One region of the Idiomarina sp. H2 genome, then DNA from elsewhere that is predicted to be linked to it. Evidence: predicted binding sites of a transcription regulator. Region 1 holds the regulator's gene; each other region holds the start of a gene.

Region 1 (7,905 bases):
TGAAAGTACTGCAGAACTTACTGGATGAAGGCATTGCGATTCGGGATATGCGCACCATTGTACAAACTTTGGTTGAGTATGCAGGACGTAGCCAGGACCCTGAAGTATTGACGGCTGCAGTCAGAATCTCACTACGTCGCTTAATTGTTCAGGACATTGCTGAGGGAGCCGCAGAGTTGCCTGTCATAACTTTGGCACCAGAGTTGGAACAGATGTTGCATCAGTCATTGCAAATGGCTGGTAATGACGGAAATCAGCAAGGGGCCGGAATCGAACCTGGTTTGGCCGAACGCCTTCAACAGTCATTACGCGAAGTGCATCAGCAGCAGGAAATGAATGGTGAGCCTTCAGTACTGCTGACTTCTGGACTTCTGAGGTCAACCATGGCGCGTTTTGCGCGTCACGCTACCGATGGTATGCGTGTGTTGTCCTATCAGGAAGTACCGGATGATAAACAAATTCGCATTGTCAGCTCAATTGGTGGACAACAAAACGGTGGTGAACAAACCGCCACACAAGAGTAACGGGAGTCGCTTGTGAAGATTAAACGCTTTTTTGCCGAAGATATGCGCCGTGGTTTGCAACAGGTTAAAGAAACTTTAGGTCCGGATGCTATTATCCTGTCCAATAAGAAAGTAAACGGTGGTATTGAGCTGGTTGCAGCCATTGACCCCGATGCGCAACAGGCACAGCCATTGGCTGAACAAGCGCCGAATGAGCCGGCCGCGTCAAAGACGCCAGAAGTGCCGGCTGAATCTTTGCAGGAATTGTTACAGCGTCAGGCACAGGCTGAACAGCCTGCGCAACGCTCTGCTACGCAAGCGGTTGCTGAAGCGTCCAAACGGCCAGAACCGAAAGCCGAGCCGCAAGAATTTAATGGCTCTCAACTCAACGACGATATTTTCCCTGAACAAGTAAACGCACCGGCAGCCGACGACTCCCAGGCCATTGCTGAACTGCGCTCTCAGGTCAATGGTATTCGTCAATTGCTGGAACACCAGTTGAGCGGCTTGATGAAACAAGAAATGGATCGTGAAGAACCAACCCGCTCTATGCTGATGAATCGGTTAATGGATATGGGCTTGAGCGAACGAGTTGCCGACCAGATTGCGTGTTTTATTCCTGAAGGCGGATCAGATGATGAGGCCTGGGAACAGACTTTGCATTTATTGGAAGGCCAACTGAATACCACCTCTGACGATATTTTGACACGCGGTGGTGCGGTCGCTTTAGTTGGCCCCACCGGTGTAGGTAAAACAACGACGATTGCTAAATTAGCGGCTCGTTATGCGCAACGCCATGGTGCCGATAAAGTGGCTTTAATTACCACAGACACCTTTCGTATTGGCGCCAGTGAACAATTACAAACCTATGGTCGTATCATAGGGTGTCCGGTCAAAGTGGCAAAAAATGCACAGGAACTGGCAGATGCATTACTTGCGCTACGTCAAAAAAGTCTTATTTTGATTGATACGGCAGGCATGGGTCAACGCGACAAGCGTTTGAACGAACAGTTAAGCCAGCTTATTCAGAATTCACGATTGCGGATTCGTCCTTACCTGGTGTTGTCTGCAACATCACAAAGCCAGGTGCTGATGGATGCTGTTAAGCAATTTAAAGCACTGCCTTTGTCTGGCTGTATTTTCACTAAGTTGGACGAATGCTTAAGTTTAGGTGAGAGTATCAGCGTAGCTATAGAACATGGCTTACCGGTTGGTTATTTAACAAATGGCCAGCAAGTGCCTGAAGACATTCGGGTAGCGGATGCGAACTTTATGGTTGCCGAGGCCGAGCGCCTGCTTGATAAAAGCATTTGTTCCTCAGTGTCAGACGTGCCAAAATCGTACTGGAATGAGGCGTTTTCTCGCTGAATGAGTCAATATAATATGAAGCTGTTATCAATCTAGTCAGAAAAGAGATACGCCCGATGGATCAAGCAAGCGGTCTGCGAAGAATGAAACAATCGAAAGTAAAAGTTATTGCGGTAACTGGTGGTAAAGGCGGCGTTGGGAAAACCAACGTGTCGCTGAATATGGCTATCGCAATGGCAAAGCAGGGCAAACGAGTATTAGTGCTGGATGCCGACTTAGGTCTGGCTAACGTCGATGTTATGTTAGGCCTGCGGGTTGAGCGCAACCTGTCTCATGTGTTGAGTGGGCAGTGCGAGTTAGAGGATATTCTGATTGAAGGCCCGGCGGGAATCAAAATTGTTCCGGCAACATCGGGAACGCGCTCTATGGTGGACTTGAGCGAATCTGAACACGCCGGGTTAATTAGAGCCTTCAGCCAGCTTCAGGGGAACTATGACGTATTAATTGTCGATACTGCAGCGGGTATTGGTAATACCGTTGTCAGCTTTGCCAGAGCATCACAGGATGTTTTATTAGTGGTTTGTGATGAACCCACATCAATTACTGATGCATATGCACTGATAAAAGTATTGAGCCGGGAGCAGGGCCTGTTTAAATTCAAGGTGGTTGCCAATATGGTACGAAATCTGCGCGACGGACAAGTATTGTTCAATAAATTAACTAAAGTAACCGATCGGTTTTTAGACGTTGCTTTAGAGCTTGCCGCGATTATACCTTTTGATGACAACTTGCGTTTAGCTGTTAGAAAACAACAACCTATGGTACTGGCTTACCCAAAATCGCCGGCTTCTTTAGCGATAAAAGCTTTGGCTAAGAAAGCCATTGACTGGCCTGTTCCGGCTCAAGCCGGCGGGCATTTAGAATTTTTTCTTGAACAATTGATAACTTCTGCCGATAACGAGAGTAAGCGGGATGTTGCCAATGAATAAAGCTGCCGTTTATGCCGCCACTGCTGACAACCGGAATGCTATTATTGAACAGCATACCGGGCTGGTTAAGCGTATTGCACACCATATGATGGCTAGACTTCCAGCCAGTGTGCAAGTGGATGATTTGATCCAGGCAGGCATGATTGGCTTATTAGAAGCTGCGCGTAACTTTGATAACAGTAAAGGCGCCAGTTTCGAAACCTTTGCCGGCATTCGCATTCGTGGTGCTATGTTGGACGAAATTCGTCGTGGTGACTGGGCTCCGCGCTCGGTTCATCGTAATCATCGGCGCGTACTGGAAGCCATTCGTCAGGTTGAAAATGAAACCGGACGCGATGCAAAAGACACGGAAGTGGCCGCAAAGCTGAATATGGGTATGGATGAATATCATCATATTTTGCGGGATGTCAGCACGGGACGAATCGTTGGTATTGAAGATCTTGGTGTATCAGAAGATGCTATCATGCCAGAGCAGGTAACGGGTTCAGCTTATGAACCGCAAAAAGATGTTGAGAATGCTGCGTTTCATAAAGCGCTGGTTTCGACAATATCTTCGTTACCAGAACGTGAAGCTTTGGTGCTTTCGTTGTATTATGACGAAGAATTGAATTTAAAAGAGATAGGTGAAGTGCTGAGCGTGAGTGAATCACGAGTCAGTCAAATTCACAGTCAGGCAATGTTGCGACTGAAGTCGCGAATGCAAAATTGGGTTGAATAAACTTTGGTTGTAATCGAGAGCCTCAGTGGAGGGTGCTTTGGATAAAAATATGAAAATTCTCGTTGTGGACGACTTTTCTACAATGAGACGAATCATTAAGAACTTACTTCGTGATCTTGGCTTTACCAATATACAGGAAGCCGATGACGGTAATACCGCATTGCCCATGTTGCAGAACGGTGATTTCGACTTTGTCGTAACCGACTGGAATATGCCGGGTATGCAGGGAATCGACTTGCTGCGTGAAATTCGCAAAGACGATAATCTGGCTCATTTACCGGTGTTAATGGTAACGGCGGAAGCCAAACGAGAGCAGATCATTATGGCAGCTCAAGCTGGAGTAAATGGTTACATTGTAAAACCATTTACAGCCGTAACGTTGAAAGAAAAGCTCGACAAGATTTTCGAACGAATCAGCTAAAGGGCGAACGACTATGTCTGATAACGCCCATGATATTTCTCTGGAGCAAGCCAAGGAATTAGTAGCCTTGCTGGAAGACGGGAAACAGCAGCAGGCTAACCAATTACTGGAAGATGTTTACAACCGTCGTAATGACAAGTTGTTTACCTCTGTGGGCCAGTTAACAAGAGACCTCCACGAAGCGCTCCAGGACTTTCAGGTTGACCCTCGCATCGTGCAAATGACGCAGGATGATCTTCCGGACGCGCAAAATCGACTGCTATATGTCATTGAAAAAACTGAAGACGCTGCGAATCGCACCATGGATGCTGTAGAAGCCTGTCTGCCACTTGCAGACGACATGCATAATCGTGTCGAGAAAGTGATGCCGGCCTGGAACCGGTTAATGAGCAACGATATTCAGTTAAATGAATTCAAGTCTTTATGTCATGAGGTCGATGACGTACTTAAGCGCTGTGGTGAAAATATGCCTCAAGTGCATGGGTTAATGACTGAAGTGCTTATGGCGCAAGATTTTCAGGATATTACCGGGCAAGTTATTCGTCGGGTTATTCAATTAGTCGAAGACGTTGAAAAGAACCTGATTGAATTGCTGAAGATATTTGGTAAAGAAGAAGAACGTCGTAACGCGGAAAAAGCAGGGCCTGCGCCTAAAAAAGATGCAGCCCATGCCGAAGGCCCAATTATCGATGCTGATCAACGCGATGACGTGGTTGGCGGACAAGACGAAGTGGACGACTTGTTGTCCAGTTTAGGTTTCTAGGAGCATCAGTCGCATGAGCTTTGATATGGACGAAGACATTCTGCAGGATTTTTTGATCGAGGCTGGAGAGATCCTCGAGCAACTGTCTGAACAGCTAGTTGAACTGGAAAATGACCCGCAAAACAAAGACCTGTTGAATGCTATTTTCCGTGGCTTTCATACGGTTAAAGGTGGTGCCGGGTTCCTGTCGTTGGGGGCTCTGGTTGATACCTGTCATGGTGCGGAAAATGTATTCGATACCCTGCGTACTGGTCAACGTACTGTAACTTCCGACCTGATGGACGTGATTCTTCAGTCTTTGGATACTATCAATACTCAGTTTGCGCAGGTGCGCGCTAAAGAAGAACCTGAAGCAGCTTCACCGGAGTTGCTGGAATTATTGCATAAGTTGAGTGAACCAGAGTCTGAGGACGAAGCGCCTATAGAGGTTCAAAAAGATGAACCTGCCGAGGAAACAGATCCGGAACCAGAACCTGCAGCAGAAGAAAGCAGCAGCGACAGCATTGATGAAATTCAGGACGATGAGTTCGAAGCGTTACTGGATGAGTTGCATGGTGAAGGCAAAGGTCCCGGAAAAGAAGACAAGCCAGCGGCGTCCAAGCCCAAGGTAAATGAAGACAGTGATGAGATTTCAGATGATGAATTTGAGTCATTGCTGGATGAACTTCATGGCAGCGGGAAAGCGCCTCAAAGTGCTGAGAAAAAACAAGAAAAGCAGAAAGAGCCTGCAAAAGACGACGAAATAACAGACGACGAATTTGAATCCTTGCTGGACGAGTTGCATGGCAGTGGCAAAGCGCCGACACCGAAAGGTGATAAGCCTGCTAATGAGCCAGCACCGAAAAAGCCTGAACCCAAAGCGCAGCCGAAACCTGCGGCAAAACCAGCATCCAAACCAGAACCGAAGCCTGAGCCGAAATCAGAGCCTAAAGCGAAACCAGCAGCGGCTCAGCCGGTAGATAAAAAGCCAGCTGCACCAGCGCCTGCTCCGGTTGAAACTACTGTGCGGGTTGATACCAAGCGCTTAGATGAAATTATGAACATGGTCGGCGAGCTGGTACTGGTCAGAAACCGTTTGTTGAGCCTGAGTAATTCTGATGAGTCAGACAGTGCTGAAATGGGCAAAGCTATTTCGAACCTGGATGTTGTCACTGGCGACTTACAGGGCGCGGTGATGAAAACCCGGATGCAGCCAATTAAGAAAGTGTTTGGCCGTTTCCCTCGGGTTGTCCGTGACCTGGCTCGTAGCCTGAAGAAAGAAATCAATCTTGAGATGTACGGTGAAGAAACCGATTTAGATAAGAACTTAGTTGAGGCTCTGGCCGATCCTTTGGTGCATTTGGTTCGTAACTCTGTTGACCATGGTATCGAAATGCCGGATGAGCGTGAAGCGAATGGTAAGTCGCGCTCAGGAACCGTCACCTTGTCGGCGTCTCAGGAAGGTGACCATATTATGCTGTCGATTAAAGACGATGGCGCTGGTATGGACGCTGAAAAACTAAGAGGCATAGCCGTTAAAAAAGGCATTATGGACGCAGACTCCGCTGCACGTTTAAGCGATGAAGATGCTTATAACTTGATTTTCGCGGCGGGTTTTTCGACCAAAGAACAAGTTTCGGATATTTCCGGTCGTGGAGTTGGCATGGACGTGGTTAAGACCAAAATCAGCCAGCTCAACGGTAGCGTTAAAATTAACTCAGAGTTAGGTAAAGGTACTGAACTCTTGATTAAAGTGCCGCTGACTCTGGCAATATTGCCGACACTAATGGTCGCCGTAAAAGATCAGACTTTTGCTTTGCCGCTTGCTGTTGTCAGTGAAATTATCGACCTGGATATGAAGCGCACCAATACCGTAGACGGACAGTTGACTCTCATTGTACGTAACCGTGCTATTCCGCTGTTCTTTCTAGAAAAATGGCTGGTACGTAATCCGGATGGTTCTGCCCGCAATGAGCAAGGTCACGTGGTGGTAGTGCAAATAGGCAACCAGCAAGTAGGCTTTGTGGTGAACGCACTGATTGGTCAGGAAGAAGTGGTTATTAAACCCTTAGATAAGTTACTGCAGGGTACGCCAGGAATGGCCGGGGCAACAATTACCAGCGACGGTGGTATTGCTCTGATAGTCGATGTGCCCAGCATGCTTAAGTATTACGCCAAAAGATAACGGGACAAACCGTTCATGACTGTAAAAGTTCTCGTGGTAGACGACTCGGCGTTCTTCAGACGCCGGGTGACTGAGATTTTAGAAGACAATACCAACATTAAAGTGATTGGTAGTGCGAATAATGGCGAAGAAGCGGTAGAACAAAGCCGAACCCTTAAGCCGGACGTTATTACCATGGACATTGAAATGCCGGTAATGAACGGCATTGATGCTGTAAAAGCCATTATGAGCAGCAATCCTTGTCCTATTTTGATGTTCAGCTCCTTGACTCATGAGGGGGCGACAGCAACGCTGAACGCACTCGAGGCGGGAGCCGCAGACTTTCTGCCGAAGAAATTTGAAGATATCGCCCGTAACCGCGACGAGGCAGTAAAAACTCTGCAGGATCGCGTTATAGCGATTGCGAGGCAGCCGGTAAGCCGAACGTCTGCGCGAGCATCAACACCGCCGCCTGTTGCGAAGCAACCTGAACGTTCGTCTGAACCTACTACAGCGCTGGATCGTATCCGGCAACGTAATAATGAACTGCAAAGTCAGCGTGAAAGTGATGCGCGGACAGCGACATCGGCTGGCGCATTAACAATCAACCGGGCTTATCAATTACTGGCGATAGGAACCTCAACCGGTGGCCCTGTTGCATTGCAAAAAATACTCACCCAATTGCCCGGCAATTTTCCTTACCCTATTGTTATGGTTCAACACATGCCTGCGGCTTTTACCAAGGCCTTTTCACAGCGTCTGGATGGTCTGTGTCAGGTGCATGTTAAAGAAGCCGAAGACGGTGATGTGCTAAAAGCCGGAACCGCGTATTTAGCGCCAGGTGGCAAACAGATGATGGTTGAAGGCCGCCCGGGTAGCGCAAGACTAAGAATAAAAGATGACACTAGCGGGCGCATTACTTATAAGCCGAGTGTCGATTTAACCTTTGCCAGCTTATCGAAAACCTATATGGGCAAAGTGCTGGGCGTGATTTTAACCGGCATGGGAGCAGACGGGCGTGATGGCTCACGTATGCTGAAAGACCAGGGCGCGACTATTT
Region 2 (7,905 bases), on a different contig from region 1:
ATGGATGACGTGCTGGCGGGTATTTTCTCGGCGGTATTACTGCATTTAGGCTGGTGGCTGTCAGGCCTGCTGGGCTAAAGCAAACCTGACCTTGTCATACTTCAGTTTTTCTTAATAAAGTCATTCACCTGCCGCTCAATACCTGCGGCATCCAGACCCAGTTCGGCACGAACTTCACCTTGCGAACCATGTTTAATAAATTCGTCCGGTAAGCCTATTGTTAGTACTTGCGGGCTTGTTTTGTGTTGGGCTACGTATTCGCTCACGGCACTGCCTGCGCCGCCTGCTATAACATTTTCCTCTACAGTTACCAGCACTGAATGGGTTGTCATTAACTGGTCCAGACAAGCTGTGTCCAGAGGTTTTACGAAACGCATATCGACAACGGTGGCATTAAATTTGGCTGCCGCCGCTTCTACTTCAGGCAGCAGGGTACCAAAATTAAGGAAAGCAATATTCTGCCCTTCAGTAAGGGTTTGAGCTTTCCCTATATCAATAACTTTACCCTGACGAAGCTCCAGACCAACGCCGGCTCCACGGGGGTAACGAACCGCAGCCGGGCCTTTGTGTTGATAACCCGTGGTTAGCATGTCCAGACATTCTTGCTCATTGCTGGGAGCCATTACCACCATATTCGGTATGCAACGAAGGTAACTTAAGTCAAATGCGCCCTGGTGAGTGGGGCCATCGGCACCGACAATACCGGCACGGTCAATGGCGAAGAGCACATCAAGGTTTTGCAGAGCGACATCGTGAATGAGCTGATCATAACCGCGCTGTAAAAAGGTGGAGTAAATGGCGACAACAGGCTTCAGTCCTGAAATAGCCAGACCCGCTGCGTAAGTCACACTGTGCTGCTCAGCAATAGCTACATCAAAGTACTGTTGCGGAAATTGCTGTGAAAACTTCACCATACCGGAGCCTTCACGCATAGCCGGTGTTATGGCCATAAGTGACTTGTCGTTACCTGCGGTATCGCACAGCCATTGACCAAAAATTTCAGAATAGCTGGGAATACCTGGTGCTTTTTCAGGCAGGCTGGACTCTGTAGGATCAAACTTTGGTACACCATGGTAGCCAATAGGATCTTTTTCTGCAGGCCGGTAACCTTTGCCTTTTTGCGTCACAATGTGCAGCAATTGTGGGCCACCTAAACCGCGCATGTTCGATAACGTATCAACCAGCGTATCGACATCATGGCCGTCTATCGGGCCTATATAATTGAACCCCAGCTCTTCGAAAATGGTGCCCGGTGCCATCATGCCCTTCATGTGCTCTTCGGCACGGCTGGCAAAATGGCGAATATGAGGCAGCGGGCTAAGTAATTTTTTGCTGCCTTCGCGCAGCGAGGTATAAAAGCGACCTGACAATAAGCGGGCAAAATGATGGTTCAAAGCACCAACGTTTTCTGAAATAGACATGTCATTGTCGTTCAGCACGACCAGCATATCTGGTTTTATATCACCGGCATGATTCATGGCTTCAAATGCCATACCTGCGGTCATTGCACCGTCACCGATAATAGAGACAACTTTCTGTCGAAGGCTTTGTCTTTGCGCTGCGACCGCCATTCCTAAAGCTGCTGATATAGACGTACTTGAATGCCCGACTGAGAGCACGTCGTATTCACTTTCTTCACGCCAGGGGAAAGGGTGAAGCCCGTCTTTTTGACGAATAGAGTGCAACCGTTGTTTACGCCCGGTCAGTATTTTATGCGGGTAAGCCTGATGGCCAACGTCCCAAACCAGCTTGTCCTCTGGTGTGTGATACACATAATGCAGGGCAACCGTCAGCTCTACGGTGCCTAAACCTGACGCCAGATGGCCGCTGCTTTGGCTCACTGAGGTCAATAAAAACTGTCTAATTTCTGCGCACAGTTCCGGCAATTGCGTCCGTGGTAAACGGCGCAGGTCAGCGGGGGAATTAATTTTATCAAGTAACGGATATTGTTGAGTCATTCAGTTAGTGGTCCCGCTTTAACAGCAAGTCGGAAAATTGTTCAAGTCTGTCTGTATTGTAAGGGATATCGCTTAACGACTGTAGTGCTTTATGGTGTAAGTTTTGCAGGCGTTGCTGAGCACCTTCAATACCGAGCAAACGCACGTAAGTTGATTTTTCAGACGCGGTATCTGACCCCTGAGGTTTGCCCAGAGCTTCAGTATTACCTGTTACGTCGAGGATATCATCCTGTACCTGAAATGCCAGCCCCAGATAATGAGCGAACTGCTCAAATTTTTCCCGCCATTGTTGTGCATTGTCATTACCGCACAATACACCCATAGTGGCGGCGGCGGTTATCAGCGCGCCGGTTTTACTTAAATGCATTTGTTCTAGTGCGTCTTCAGTGACGATTTTAGCTGTCGCCTGTAAATCTATTGCCTGACCCGCACACATTCCGCGTGCACCGCTGGCTTTAGCCAGTACCTGAACCAATTGCAACTGCCGTTCACTGGGCAACCGCTCCATACGGTTTTCGGTTAAGACTTCGAAAGCCAGTGTCTGTAGCGCATCTCCGGCTAAAATCGCTGTCGCCTCGTCGTAAGCAATGTGGCAAGTTGGCTGACCACGGCGTAAATCGTCATCATCCATTGCTGGCAAGTCGTCATGAATTAAAGAATAAGCATGTATCAACTCAACAGCGGCAGCGGCTTGCAGAGCGTCATTCTTATTGGCGCCACAAATGTTGGCAACGGTCATCAGCAGATAGGGGCGAATACGTTTTCCGCCCATTAACACTCCGTGCTGCATGGCCTGGCTCAGCCGCGGGTTCAGGGTTAACTGCGCAAGCGTTTGCTGTAGGAAGGTATCGACTTGTTCTCGTGTTGCTGCTGTTAACGAGTTAATCGTCACATCAGTTCTCCATTGCTTTCATCATTTCCAGATTGCTGCTCAGCCAACAAAGTTGTTACTTTTTGTTCGGCTTGTTGCAGTTGTTGCTGGCTGGAGCGTGACAAGGCAATGGCTTGCTCAAATTTTTTCAGCGATTGCTCAAGCGGTAAATCGCCTTGCTCCAGTTCATTAACCAGCTGTTCTAGCTGCTCCAGAGCCTGTTCAAAGGATTGCTGTTTCTGTTCGTCTGCCATAGCTGAGTCTGCCTTAATATCTTTGATGAGCCGCATTGCTAATAGAATGAAAGCTAATTATCCGATAAAGAATCCGGAATGTCAGCCGATGATCTCATTATTCCTGTGTAAGATGAACAGATGTCGCTTGTAAGCGCGGCGCGATTGTTTAAGAATGAGCACAGCAGCATAAATGAAAACTCAAATCGGGGAGGAAGGCTGAGTGGATATAGCAACGCTCGTAGGAATTATCGGTGCCGTTGGCTTTGTCATTGTTGCTATGGTTCTGGGTGGGGATATTGGTCTGTTTCTGGATACTCGCTCATTCTTTATCGTATTCGGCGGTTCATTATTTATAACCTTAGCGAACTTTTCTCTGGGCCAGTTTCTGGGCACGGGGAAAGTGGTCGTTAAGGCGTTTTTCTTTAAAATTGAACACCCGCAAGAGCTTATCGACACGGCTGTGGAAATGGCTGATTCGGCGCGTAAAGGTGGCTTTCTGGCACTAGAAGAAGCGGAAATTCCGAATAAGTTTTTTCGTAAAGGCGTAGACATGCTGGTTGATGGCCACGATGCCGAAGTTGTCCGCCAAACCTTGTCAAAAGACATAAAGATGAGTTTTGCCCGCCACGAAGAGGGTGCCCGTGTATTTAAAATACTGAGCGATGTCGCCCCGGCTATGGGTATGATTGGTACCCTGATTGGCCTGGTTGCTATGCTATCTAATATGGATGACCCCAAAGCTATAGGCCCTGCCATGGCCGTTGCTTTGTTAACAACCCTTTATGGTGCCTTTTTAGCCAACGTTATTGCCATTCCTATTGCTAATAAGTTAGTGCTACGGGCCGAACAGGAAAAGCTGAACCGGCAATTGATACTGGACGCCATTTTAGGTATTCAGGACGGTCAGAACCCTCGTGTCATTGAAGGTATTTTACGTAATTACTTAGCTGAATCTAAGCGTATTGGTAACGAGGATGAGGACGAGTAGTTATGGCCTCAGAGAAAGTCAGAGACGAAGAAGAAGAGGACTGCAACTGTCCGCCAGCGGGATTGCCTATGTGGATGGCAACCTTTGCCGATCTCATGACCTTGCTCATGTGCTTCTTCGTGCTGTTGTTGGCTTTCTCCGAAATGGACGTGCTGAAGTTTAAGCAAATAGCCGGTTCAATGAAGTACGCTTTGGGCGTGCAGAATAAAATTGAAGTGAAAGACATTCCTAAGGGTACCAGTGTTATTGCCCAGGAATTCCGCCCCGGGCGGCCTGAACCAACGCCAATTGAAACTATTCAGCAGCAGACCGTGGAAATGACTCAGCAGATGCTGGAGTTCCAGGAAGGTGAGTCCGATTTTGCCGGTGGTCAGCAAACCGAGCGTGGCGGTCAGGAATCCGACAGCGCAGAAGACGCAAAAGAGGCGAAGGCAGAAAATACGGAAGCTATGACGCAAGTATCTAAGGAGCTTATGCGTCGTATCGAACAGCAGCTTGAGAATGAGATTAAAGCCGGTACGATTGAGCTTGAGCAACACGGTCAGCAAATTATTATTCGCATACGTGAACAAGGTTCATTCCCAGAGGGGTCTGCATTTTTGCAGCCACAGTTCCGGCCTATTATTCAGCAGGTCGCCGGGGCGCTGAAAGATATTCCGGGTGAGGTCACTATTTCTGGCCATAGTGATAATGAAAAGCTGGTATCGGAAATCTACTCATCAGACTGGGATCTCTCCAGTAAGCGTGCCGTTGCTGTTGCGGAAGAAATGCTGAAAGTGGATGGCTTTAGCGAAGATCGGCTGGTGGTGATGGGTTACTCCGACACGAAACCGTTGGTGCCGAATAACTCGGAAGAGAACCGTAAGCGAAACCGTCGTGTTGAAATATCGGTCATGCAGGGTAAAGCGGCAGAATCTGACCCGGTTGATGTAATAGACTGAGCGCTGGTTTCTGCCGGGCAGGACACGTATAATTGCCCACTTTCCTAAAGACTTGACGATTTAGCTATGAAGTTTGTTGTTCGCCTGCACGCTGAAATTACCATTAAAAGCCGTTCTGTTCGTAAGCGTTACGGTAAAGTACTGACCAATAACCTGCGTAAAATTCTGGCTCCGGTCGATGACTCGATATACGTCAAATGGCTGTGGGATCGCATCGAAGTTTCTGCTGATGGCGACGACTCTCAGGTGCGTAGTGAAATCAAAGAGATTCTGCAAAACACCCCCGGTATTTCCTGGTTTGCCGAAGTTATAGAGCGGCCGCTAACCGATTTTGATGCTATTGCCGAGTTAGTTGGTGAGCACTGGTTAAAGCGTTTACCGGGAAAAAGTTTTGCTATGCGGGTTAAACGTAAAGGTAACCACGAATTTAATTCACAGCAGTTAGAACGCTATGTTGGTGGTTATTTGCTGGAGCGTGTTCCGGATACTTCTGTAAACCTTTCTAATCCGGACCTGGATATTGCACTGCAAATTACTAATCAGATTGTTCATTTGGTTGGGGAGCGAGTGAATGGCTTAGGTGGTTTTCCTATTCCTACTCAGGAAACCGTACTGTCATTGTTAAGTGGTGGTTTTGATTCTGGCGTTGCAACCTATGATTTTATCCGGCGCGGCGCGCGGACTCACTTTTGCTTTTTTAATTTAGGCGGCGACGCCCATGAAGTGGCTGTGCGTCAAATAGCCTATTACCTGTGGAAGCGCTACAGCTCCTCGCACCCCATTAAGTTTATTAGTGTTGATTTTGCCCCTATTGTTGATGACATTCTGACAAACGTCGATAACGGCCAGATGGGTGTTGTGCTAAAACGGCAAATGCTGCGGGCTGCGGATAAAGTCGCTCGTTATGTCAAAGCGCAGGCGCTGGTAACGGGTGAAGCTATGGGGCAGGTATCCAGTCAGACCCTGTCCAATTTAAAAGTGATTGATCAGGCGACATCGGCGCTGGTTTTACGCCCGCTAATAACCAAAGACAAACAGGAAATTGTGGACGAGGCAAAGCGCATTGGCACCGAACCATTGGCTAAATCCATTCCTGAATATTGTGGCGTTATTTCTAATAAGCCCACGGTTAAAGCCATTCCGGCGGTTATCGAAGCCGAAGAAGCGAAGCTTAACAAAGATTTACTCGATCAGGTGGTACGGGCGTCAAACGTACTGAGCATGCAGGATATAGCGACGCAAACAGATGCAGAACTGGCGCTGCCGGATACCACAACGGAACTCAGTACCGACACAACCATCATAGATATTCGAAACGATGAAGAAATTGAAGCAGCACCCTTGTCAGTAGAAGTTGAGGTTATTGAAATTCCATTTTTCAAGTTAGCCTCTCAGTTTGCTGAACTGGATCAAAGCCGGGAATACTTGCTGTACTGTGATCAAGGAATTATGAGCCGGATGCAGGCTTTGTTATTGCACGAAAATGGTTATAACAACGTATCGGTTTATAAGCCCTAATTTAGAGAGAAGTAAACTATGCTGGCAAGAGCCCTATTTTTTGTTGTGTTATCGACAGCCACCTTTCTGTTTTTGTGGCAGTTTCCAAGTACCGGAGCTCAGAGCATTCCGCACCTGGATAAGTTGGTTCACTTTGGAATCTTTTTTGTCTTAGCACTGACGTTTCACAGAGCTTTTGCGTTGTCGGCTAAACTGTCGTTACTGATTTTAGTTTGCTACGGCTTTTTAATAGAAATAGCCCAGTCTTATGCGCCTGGCCGTAGTGCCGATGTTTACGATTGGTTAGCGGATGCCAGTGGCGTTGTAGCTTATTTTATTTTGCACCATTTACTAAGCAAGAAGTCGCGTTAACGCGACTTCTTCTTTTTATCCGTTTTCTTCTTCACTTTTTTCTTCGAGCGGGACTTTTCTGTCGACGGAAACTTATATTGAGGTTTTAACCCTTCAATAGTTCGTCTGTCTAGTTTGGCGTCCAGGTAACGCTCGACACGCCCCAGTAATAAAGCATCATGTGCTTCTACCAGCGATACGGCCGTTCCTTTTTGTCCGCCGCGGGCTGTGCGCCCAATTCGGTGCAGATAAACATCAGCTTGCTTAGGAAGGTCATAATTAACCACCAAAGTGATGTCGTCTACATCCAGCCCTCGCGCTGCAATATCAGTAGCAACTAAGGTAATTTCCGTCGTTTGTTTAAGCTCGTTCATAATGCGCTGACGATCACTTTGCGGCATATCGCCCCGCAGTGTCACAATTTTACGGCCGGTACCAAACTGGCTGCGCAGAAAGTTTGCAATAAGCTCTACGCGTTCACGTGTTCTGACAAAGACAAACTGCCGCCCGGGGTGCGCTTGAAGCACGCTCATTAACAGTTTTCGCTTATGTTCGTCGGTATCCGCTAAATGAACCCACTGAAGAATTTTACCGCGCTCACGTTTGGGAGGCTGCACATCAATGTACTCGGGTTCGGTTAATAACTCGCGGGAAAATTTAATCACGCCGGAGCTATTCAGCGTTGCTGACAGTAGCAATGACTGCTGACGATGACGTGCCTGCAGAGCCATTTCTTTGACCGTTGCGGCAAAACCCATATCCAGCATACGGTCGGCTTCATCAATAATCAGCCACTCAATGCCTTCCAGGTTGTACTGTTCGGCTTCAAGTAAGTCCATTAGTCGACCCGGTGTCGCAACCAGTATGTCGTGTGTCTTCTCTAATACCGACAACTGAGAACCATAGTTGATGCCTCCGGTGACAACCACAGAGGTTAACCCGGTTTTGGCCTCAAACTGTTTAGCCTGTTCATGGATTTGTTCAGCTAATTCGCGGGTTGGAGCCAATACCAGTATACGAGCTGGTCCTGGTTGTTGACGCGGAAAATCCAGCAAATGTTGCA
Region 3 (7,905 bases), 350 kb from region 1:
CATCCTGAGCTGGACGAGCCACAGGCTAATGAAGTTCAGCTGCGGGTACTGAGCGCCGGGCTTAATCGTGCCGACTTAATGCAAATAGCAGGGAAATACCCACCACCTAAAGGTGCCTCAACTATTCCTGGACTAGAAGTCTGTGGGGTTATAGAAAAAGTAGGTAGCGAAGTCAATGGCTGGCAAACCGGGCAACGTGTCAGCGCGTTATTGGCTGGCGGCGGTTTTGCTGAACAAGTGAATGTTTCCGCTGAACAAATACTGGAGGTGCCTGAAAACTGGAGTAATGCAGAAGCTGCGGGTTGGCTGGAAACTTTTGCTACGGCCTATCTTAATGTCTATCAATTAGCTGACTTAAAACCCGGAGAGAGAGTATTAGCTCATGCGGGTGCCAGCGGTGTGGGTTCGTCACTGATCCAGTTGTGCCGGGAAAGTGGTAATGAGCTTACCGCCATAGTGGGTAGTGGAGAGAAATCAGAGTTTTGCCTGAAACTGGGGGCGAAAAATGCGATAAACCGGCACAAACAGAACATTGTTGAAGAAGTTAAAGCTCTGGGCGAAGTCGACGTCATTCTGAATCCTGTCGCTGGTGAGTCCATAGCAAAAGACCAGCAGTATTTGGCTCAGGATGGCCGTATTATTTTAATTGGCTTAATGGCTGGCGTGACTGGCGAAGTTGATTTCGGACGTATGCTGATGAAGCGCCAAAAGCTGATTGGCTCAACTCTGCGAGCATTATCACCGGAACGCAAAGGAAAAATTTTACAGGGTTTGTGGCGTGATTTTGGCGATAAGTTTAAAAGCAGCACCATAAAACCTATCATCGATGAGGTTTTTGCCGCTGACGATATTCAGCAAGCACTGGATTATGTTGCAGATAATAAAACTCAGGGTAAGGTGGTTATAACGCTTTCGGAAGAGTAATTCAGGCTGATAGCCAACTGCCGGTGCAGTAAAGAAATGGTGGAGGGGGCAGGATTCGAACCTGCGAAGGCTGAGCCGTCAGATTTACAGTCTGATCCCTTTGGCCACTCGGGAACCCCTCCACTCAAGAGGCGCGTATAATAACAGTCTTAGCTTAGCTGTAAAGAGAAAACTTAAACTTTTAGGACTTTGGCCGATACAGAAGTATCTGTAACCGATTATCCAGAGTCTTAATGAGTCAAGTTTCAGCTGTACAGAATAGTGCTGTCGAAAACCAGGCCGCTCATTTCTTTGAGCAACACGCGAGCGAAGCAGTTAATCACGGCTTCGCGGGCGAGTTTGCTTATTGGGTGTCTGCCTTGGGTGACGACCCGGTTATTTCTGAGCGCCCTGCGCAAGTTAACTGGCAAAGAACCATTGGTGCCGGCAGAACGCGGCCTTTAGATGTAAAGCCAGGCATGGTGCTGGCTAGTGGTGTCTATGCAACAGTTAGTCAGTTGTCAGACTTTAAACTGCAGGACGCAACTCATCCTCAGCCGCTTATTCCCGATGCAACGCCTGATCGTTTGCCCCTGGAGCTTCTTCATAACCTGGACTGGCGGGTTCGTCAGCGGCTGGAAAAGAAGAAACATCCGCAAACGGAAGAAGAAGACGAATACAAATACAAACACAAAGGGCCAGCCGGTCTTTACGATGTTCTGCAAAAGCTGGGTATTACCCACTAGCGGCTCTTTCTTTTCTTAGCTAGTTATTTTTAGTAAGAGTTCCCGCGGCTCTTACTATACGGCATAATGGCATTATCACTTCGCTAATTTCCAAAACGCATGAAGCAACTCCGCCCAGAGGACGAAGACCGTATTGATGCTTTTACTGAGCACTTGTGGCTGCATCATGGTTCCAGCGATAATACTCAGGCTGCTTATCGCAGTGATCTTCGTCGTTTCTGCGAATATTTAATACCATTGAAAAAGTCCTTAATGGACACCGATGAAGTGGTGCTGCAGGACTACCTGTTGTGGCGGCGTATGCAAGGCTTATCGCCACGAAGTACCTCGCGTTTTTTAAGTTCGACGAAGAAATTCTTCCAGTTTGCTGTAAAACAGCAGTGGATGGCAGTAGATCCGACCACACGCCTGAAACGCCCTAAATTACCGCAAAGCATTCCACATTCGTTAAGCGAAGAGGATGTAATTTCTCTATTGGAACAACCGGATACAGAAACTCCTATTGGTCTGCGTGACAGAACTATGTTGGAAGTGCTCTATGCTACCGGGTTAAGGGTAACCGAACTTATTCGTCTGCAATATGATCAGTTGAGCCGCCAGCAAGGCTTAGTTCGGGTTGTTGGCAAAGGCAACAAAGAACGTTTGGTGCCGTTAGGGGAAGAAGCGCTGGAGTGGCTGGACAATTATTTAAAGCATGGGCGCCCGGCAATAACTGATAAGAGTAGTCCCTGGATATTCGTTACACAGCGAGGCTCGTTATTAACGCGTCAGGCATTTTGGTACAGATTAAAGCACTACGCCGAAGAGGCCGGCATTTACGCCCATTTGTCGCCACACACTTTACGCCATGCCTTTGCCACGCACTTGCTGAACCATGGGGCCGATTTACGTGTCTTACAGCTACTGTTAGGTCACAGTGATTTATCTACCACACAAATTTATACCCAGGTTGCACGTGAACGTCTGCAGGCCTTACATGCTCAGCATCACCCGCGAGGCTAATTGCATTTTGGCTGGTAACAGGGTAGGGTTCGGACAGTTAATTTAAGAGGTATTTATGCGCAATTTAATGTCTGTAGTTGGATTAGTAGGGCTGGTCGGCGCAAGTTTCAGTGCGTCGGCTATTAGTGCGGAACAAAGTGAAGTCGACACCCGGCACCTGAATAAAATTGGTATTGAAGTGTTGTCCACAGAGCCCGGTGAAATTGACGGCTATGTCCGTGCGGTGACTAATCAGGGCATGTTTTATGTGTCAGATGACGGTGAACGGCTTATTAGCGGCAATGTGTTTGATATAACCGGGAGTGAACCGGAAAATTTAAGTGAAGCCGGCATGGCTAAAGTTCGCCTGAAAATGCTAAAAGGCTTTGCTGACGATATGATCGTGTACCCGGCTGAGAATGAGAAATATCAGGTAACGGTTTTTACTGACACTACCTGCGGTTATTGTCAGCGCCTGCACGAAAACATGGACAGCTATCACGCACAAGGCATTACCATAAAATACCTGGCCTTTCCCCGTGGTGGTATGAGTAGCAAAGGCGGGCAGCAGCTACAAACCGTTTGGTGTGCGGATGACAAAAAAGCGGCCATTACCGCCTTTAAAGAAGACGAAAATTACAGTGGCGACTCAAGCTGCTCCAATCCGGTTGCTGAGCACTACCAACTGGGCAAATCTTTTGGGGTAAGCGGTACGCCCGCTATCGTTCTGCCCGACGGTCGCTTAGTACCGGGGGCGTTACCTGCATCACGCTTAATTGCTGAAATTAAAAAAGGTGAGTCACAGTAATTCATGAGTGATTATGAAATACGTCGTTATCAACTGGTTGACGATGACTTTTTGCCGCAACAAATGCCACCTTTGTTGCGGCAAATTTATGCCCGCCGGGGTGTCCGTCGTGCTGACGAATTATCTTTGAAAGCCTCCGGTTTACTGCATTTTTCTTCGTTAAGAGACATCGGAAAAGCCGTTGAACTGCTGCAAAATGCGTTAAAAAATCAAGAAAAAGTTTGTATTTGCGGTGATTTTGATGCCGACGGTGCAACCAGTTCGGCATTAATGGTGTCGGCCTTGCAGGCCTTTGGTCTACAGCAGGTGGGGTATCGCGTACCAAACCGAATGACTGACGGCTACGGACTTTCTGTTGCCATGGTAGAACAACTAGCTGTCGAGAATGTGCAGTTAATTGTGACTGTCGATAACGGCATTGCAGCGAACGAAGCTATTGCACTTGCTCGTGAGAAGGGCATACAAGTGTTGGTTACCGACCACCATTTGCCGCCTGAAGAGCTGCCTCCGGCTAATGCGATAGTGAACCCGAATCAGCATGGCTGTGAGTTTCCCAGCAAAAATTTAGCGGGTGTGGGTGTGGCGTTTTATGTCCTGCTGGCGTTGCGTTCAGCGTTACGTGAACAAGGCGTTGAACCGTTACCTAACCTGGCTGACTGGCTGGATCTTGTTGCTCTTGGCACTGTAGCGGATGTTGTACCGCTGGATTATAACAATCGCGTATTAGTGCAGCAGGGGATAGCCCGTATTCGTAAAGGCATGAGCCGACCCGGAATTAAAGCGTTGCTGGAAGTTGCGAACCGTGATGCCAGTCAGCTGGCCGCCAGTGATTTAGGGTTTGCCCTTGGTCCGCGAATTAATGCTGCTGGCCGCTTAGACGATATTGGGCTGGGAATAGAGTGCTTATTAGCGGGTGAGACCCGGGCGCAGCAGTTAGCGCAGCAACTTAACGATTTAAACCAGCAACGTAAATCGATTGAAACGGAAATGCGCGAGCACGCCGAAAGCGCTGTCGCAAAGCTGCGTTTTGATCAAGGGCAGGTGCCTGATTTAGTCACTTTGTATCAGCCGGACTGGCATGCTGGTGTCATTGGTATTGTCGCGGGCCGGGTAAAAGAGCAGGTGAACCGGCCGGTTATTGCGTTAGCCAACGATGACGATGAATTCCTAAAAGGCTCCGCACGTTCGGTTAGTGGTCTGCATATGCGGGATTTACTGGAACGTGTTCATAGTCTGCAGCCGGGCATTATGGAACGTTTCGGGGGACATGCCATGGCCGCCGGCTTAACCATGAAAAAAGAAAATCTGGCGCGCTTTTCTGAACTGGCGGAGCAAGTTGCGTCGGAGTGGTTGTCAGAAGAACAGAAGCAACGTGTGTTCTGGTCTGATGGCGAACTCACAACACTGCAACTTTCGCAGGACAGTGTGAATATGCTGCAAAGTGCAGGTCCCTGGGGTCAGCAGTTTCCCGAGCCTATGTTTGACGGCCAGTTTGAGCTGGTGGATCAGCGTATTGTCGGAGAGCGACATCTAAAATTGGTTGTGCGTCACCCGCAAGGCGAATTATTAGATGCGATTGCCTTTAACGTTGATACACAACAATGGCCGGCGCAGCAGGCCTCGGTTGTTGAACTTTTATACAAGCCACAACTTAATCACTTTCGCGGACGCACAAACGTTCAGTTGTTGGTGGAGCAAATCCGCGCAATACGTTAAACTACGCCCCTTTTAGAATTAACAGAATTAGGTAGTCGCATGTTCGAGACCAACGCAACCTACAACAACATCAAAGAAATGCGTGAGCGTAGTAATTCGCTTAGGGGGTATCTTTGACTACGATGCTAAGTTAGAGCGTCTGGAAGAAGTTACCCGTGAGATGGAACAGCCCAATGTGTGGGATGATCCACCCAAGGCGCAAGCCTTAGGTAAAGAGCGTGCGGCATTAGAGCAAGTGGTACAAACCTTGGATAAACTTCAGCAAGGGCTGGATGATGTCGAGGGTCTTGTTGATCTTGCAGTGGAAGCAGAAGACGAAGACACCTTTAACGAAGCCCATGAAGAGCTGTCCGGTTTAGTAAAACAGCTGGAAGCTTTAGAGTTTCGTCGTATGTTTTCAAAAGACAACGACTCGGCAGACTGCTACCTGGATATTCAGTCAGGCTCCGGCGGAACCGAAGCTCAGGACTGGGCTAATATGCTGCTACGCATGTATTTGCGCTGGGCAGAAGCGCATGACTTTAAAGCGGAAATTACTGAGCTGTCAGAAGGCGATGTCGCTGGTATAAAATCGGCTACGGTACGTGTGGTCGGAGAATACGCCTACGGCTGGCTGCGTACTGAAACCGGTGTGCACCGTTTAGTACGTAAATCCCCCTTCGACTCAGGTAATCGCCGTCATACATCGTTCGCTTCGGTTTTTGTTTACCCGGAAGTAGACGACGACATTGATATTGAAATTGATCCGTCTGACCTGCGGGTGGATACCTATCGGGCATCGGGTGCCGGTGGTCAGCACGTTAACCGTACCGATTCTGCAGTTCGTTTAACGCACGAACCAACAGGCATTGTGGTGCAATGTCAGAGTGACCGTTCGCAGCACAAGAACCGCGACTCAGCAATGAAACAGCTGAAAGCGAAATTGTACGAATTTGAATTACAGAAACAGAACGAAGAGAAACAGGCATTAGAAGACTCAAAAGCTGATATCGGCTGGGGCAGTCAAATTCGCTCTTATGTTCTGGACGATGCGCGTATCAAAGATTTACGTACGGGTATCGAAAACCGTAATACCCAAGCTGTGCTTGATGGCGCACTTGACCCGTTTATTGAAGCCAGCTTAAAAAGCGGGCTGTAAGTTTAATTTAAGTATCCCGACAGAGGAAAATCGATAATGACTGATAAATCGCAGGCACCTGAAGTAGACGTAAACGAACAGATCGCGCAGCGAAAGGCGAAACTGTCGGCGCTTCGCGATAAGGGTATCGCATTCCCGAACGATTTCCGTCGGGACTCGTTAGCTGGTGACTTACACGCTGAATACGATAATCTGAGTAAAGAAGAGCTGGCAGAAAAAGGCATTCGCGTGAAAGTTGCCGGCCGTATGATGACCCGCCGTATTATGGGGAAAGCCAGTTTCGCAACCATTCAGGATATGAGCGGAAAAATTCAACTGTATGTTGCCCGCGACAACCTGCCTGAAGGTTATTACAACACGGAATTTAAAAAGTGGGATTTAGGCGATATTCTCGGCGCTTCTGGTACCTTGTTTATTACCGGAACCGGAGAGTTAAGTGTGCAAGTTGACGAAGTACGTTTGCTGACTAAAGCACTGCGTCCTTTGCCGGATAAATTCCATGGTTTGTCAGATCAGGAAATGCGTTATCGTCAGCGTTATCTGGACCTGATTACCAACGAAGAGTCTCGCAGTACTTTCATGGCTCGCTCTAAAATCATTGACTATATTCGTCGTTTTTTAAGTGACCGTCAGTTTCTGGAAGTTGAAACTCCTATGATGCAGGCTATTCCGGGTGGCGCCGCAGCTCGTCCTTTCAGCACGCACCATAACGCACTGGATATGGAGCTGTTTTTACGTATTGCACCAGAACTTTACCTGAAACGTTTAGTCGTTGGTGGTTTTGAGAAGGTGTTCGAAATTAACCGTAATTTCCGTAATGAAGGTCTCTCCACACGCCATAACCCAGAGTTTACTATGCTGGAGTTCTACTGGGCGTACGCGGATTATCACGACTTAATGGATTTAACCGAGCAGATGTTACGCGGTGCGGCTGAGTCGGTCTTAGGCTCTGCTCAGTTTACCAGCCAGGGCGTGGATTATGATTTCGGTAAGCCGTTTGAGCGCATGACAGTGCTGGAAGCTATTGTTAAGTACATGCCGGAAGTGAGCCTTGAGCAGCTTAATGACATGAACACAGCAACTGAAATTGCCGAGCAGGTTGGTGTCAGTGTTAAGCCGTCGTGGGGCTTAGGTAAAGTTCAAATCGAAATTTTTGAGACTGTTGCTGAGCATCGTTTAATTCAGCCTACCTTTATTACTGCGTACCCGGCTGAAGTTTCACCGTTGGCTCGTCGTCACGACGACAATCCGTTTGTGACTGATCGTTTTGAATTCTTTGCCGGTGGTCGTGAGTTGGCGAATGGTTTCTCGGAGCTTAACGATGCTGAAGATCAGGCTGAACGTTTTCGCGAGCAAGTTGAACAGAAAGAAGCGGGCGACGACGAAGCCATGTTCTACGACGAAGATTATGTCACCGCACTGGAACACGGTATGCCGCCAACAGCCGGTCAGGGCATCGGTATTGACCGTCTGGTAATGTTGCTAACGGATTCTGCGTCTATTCGCGACGTATTATTGTTCCCGCATATGCGCCCAAAAGCGGATTAATTACCTCTCTGAAACAAAAAAACCCGGCTTATTAGCCGGGTTTCTTTTATCAAAAACAGCGCTTA

The links. Region 1 encodes FliA, which starts transcription of late flagellar genes. Its sites were predicted from a motif close to CTAAAGNTNNNNNNNNNNNNGCCGATA; they were not measured.
Region 2: the regulator FliA is predicted to act here: its motif matches at 3,148-3,174, upstream of pomA (flagellar motor protein PomA).
Region 3: the regulator FliA is predicted to act here: its motif matches at 1,097-1,123, upstream of DET62_RS02045 (VC2046/SO_2500 family protein).

What each region holds. Positions count from the first base shown of each region.
Region 1 is NZ_SNZY01000001.1:52,896-60,800, forward strand. It holds gene flhA (flagellar biosynthesis protein FlhA) at 1-524, shown strand, start outside; gene flhF (flagellar biosynthesis protein FlhF) at 537-1,871, shown strand; gene DET62_RS00280 (MinD/ParA family protein) at 1,928-2,800, shown strand; gene DET62_RS00285 (RNA polymerase sigma factor FliA) at 2,793-3,518, shown strand; gene cheY (chemotaxis response regulator CheY) at 3,556-3,939, shown strand; gene DET62_RS00295 (protein phosphatase CheZ) at 3,953-4,702, shown strand; gene DET62_RS00300 (chemotaxis protein CheA) at 4,716-6,866, shown strand; gene DET62_RS00305 (chemotaxis response regulator protein-glutamate methylesterase) at 6,882-7,905, shown strand, end outside.
Region 2 is NZ_SNZY01000010.1:57,868-65,772, reverse strand. It holds gene DET62_RS12700 (phosphatidylglycerophosphatase A) at 1-78, shown strand, start outside; gene dxs (1-deoxy-D-xylulose-5-phosphate synthase) at 102-1,958, opposite strand; gene DET62_RS12690 (farnesyl diphosphate synthase) at 1,963-2,850, opposite strand; gene DET62_RS12685 (exodeoxyribonuclease VII small subunit) at 2,847-3,083, opposite strand; gene pomA (flagellar motor protein PomA) at 3,286-4,053, shown strand; gene DET62_RS12675 (flagellar motor protein MotB) at 4,056-4,994, shown strand; gene thiI (tRNA uracil 4-sulfurtransferase ThiI) at 5,061-6,512, shown strand; gene DET62_RS12665 (VanZ family protein) at 6,531-6,863, shown strand; gene srmB (ATP-dependent RNA helicase SrmB) at 6,860-7,905, opposite strand, start outside.
Region 3 is NZ_SNZY01000001.1:407,152-415,056, forward strand. It holds gene DET62_RS02035 (NAD(P)H-quinone oxidoreductase) at 1-924, shown strand, start outside; tRNA gene DET62_RS02040 (tRNA-Tyr) at 962-1,046, opposite strand; gene DET62_RS02045 (VC2046/SO_2500 family protein) at 1,158-1,649, shown strand; gene xerD (site-specific tyrosine recombinase XerD) at 1,749-2,651, shown strand; gene dsbC (bifunctional protein-disulfide isomerase/oxidoreductase DsbC) at 2,707-3,438, shown strand; gene recJ (single-stranded-DNA-specific exonuclease RecJ) at 3,442-5,154, shown strand; one part of gene prfB (peptide chain release factor 2) at 5,194-5,268, shown strand; one part of gene prfB (peptide chain release factor 2) at 5,270-6,292, shown strand; gene lysS (lysine--tRNA ligase) at 6,329-7,840, shown strand; gene slyD (peptidylprolyl isomerase) at 7,903-7,905, opposite strand, start outside.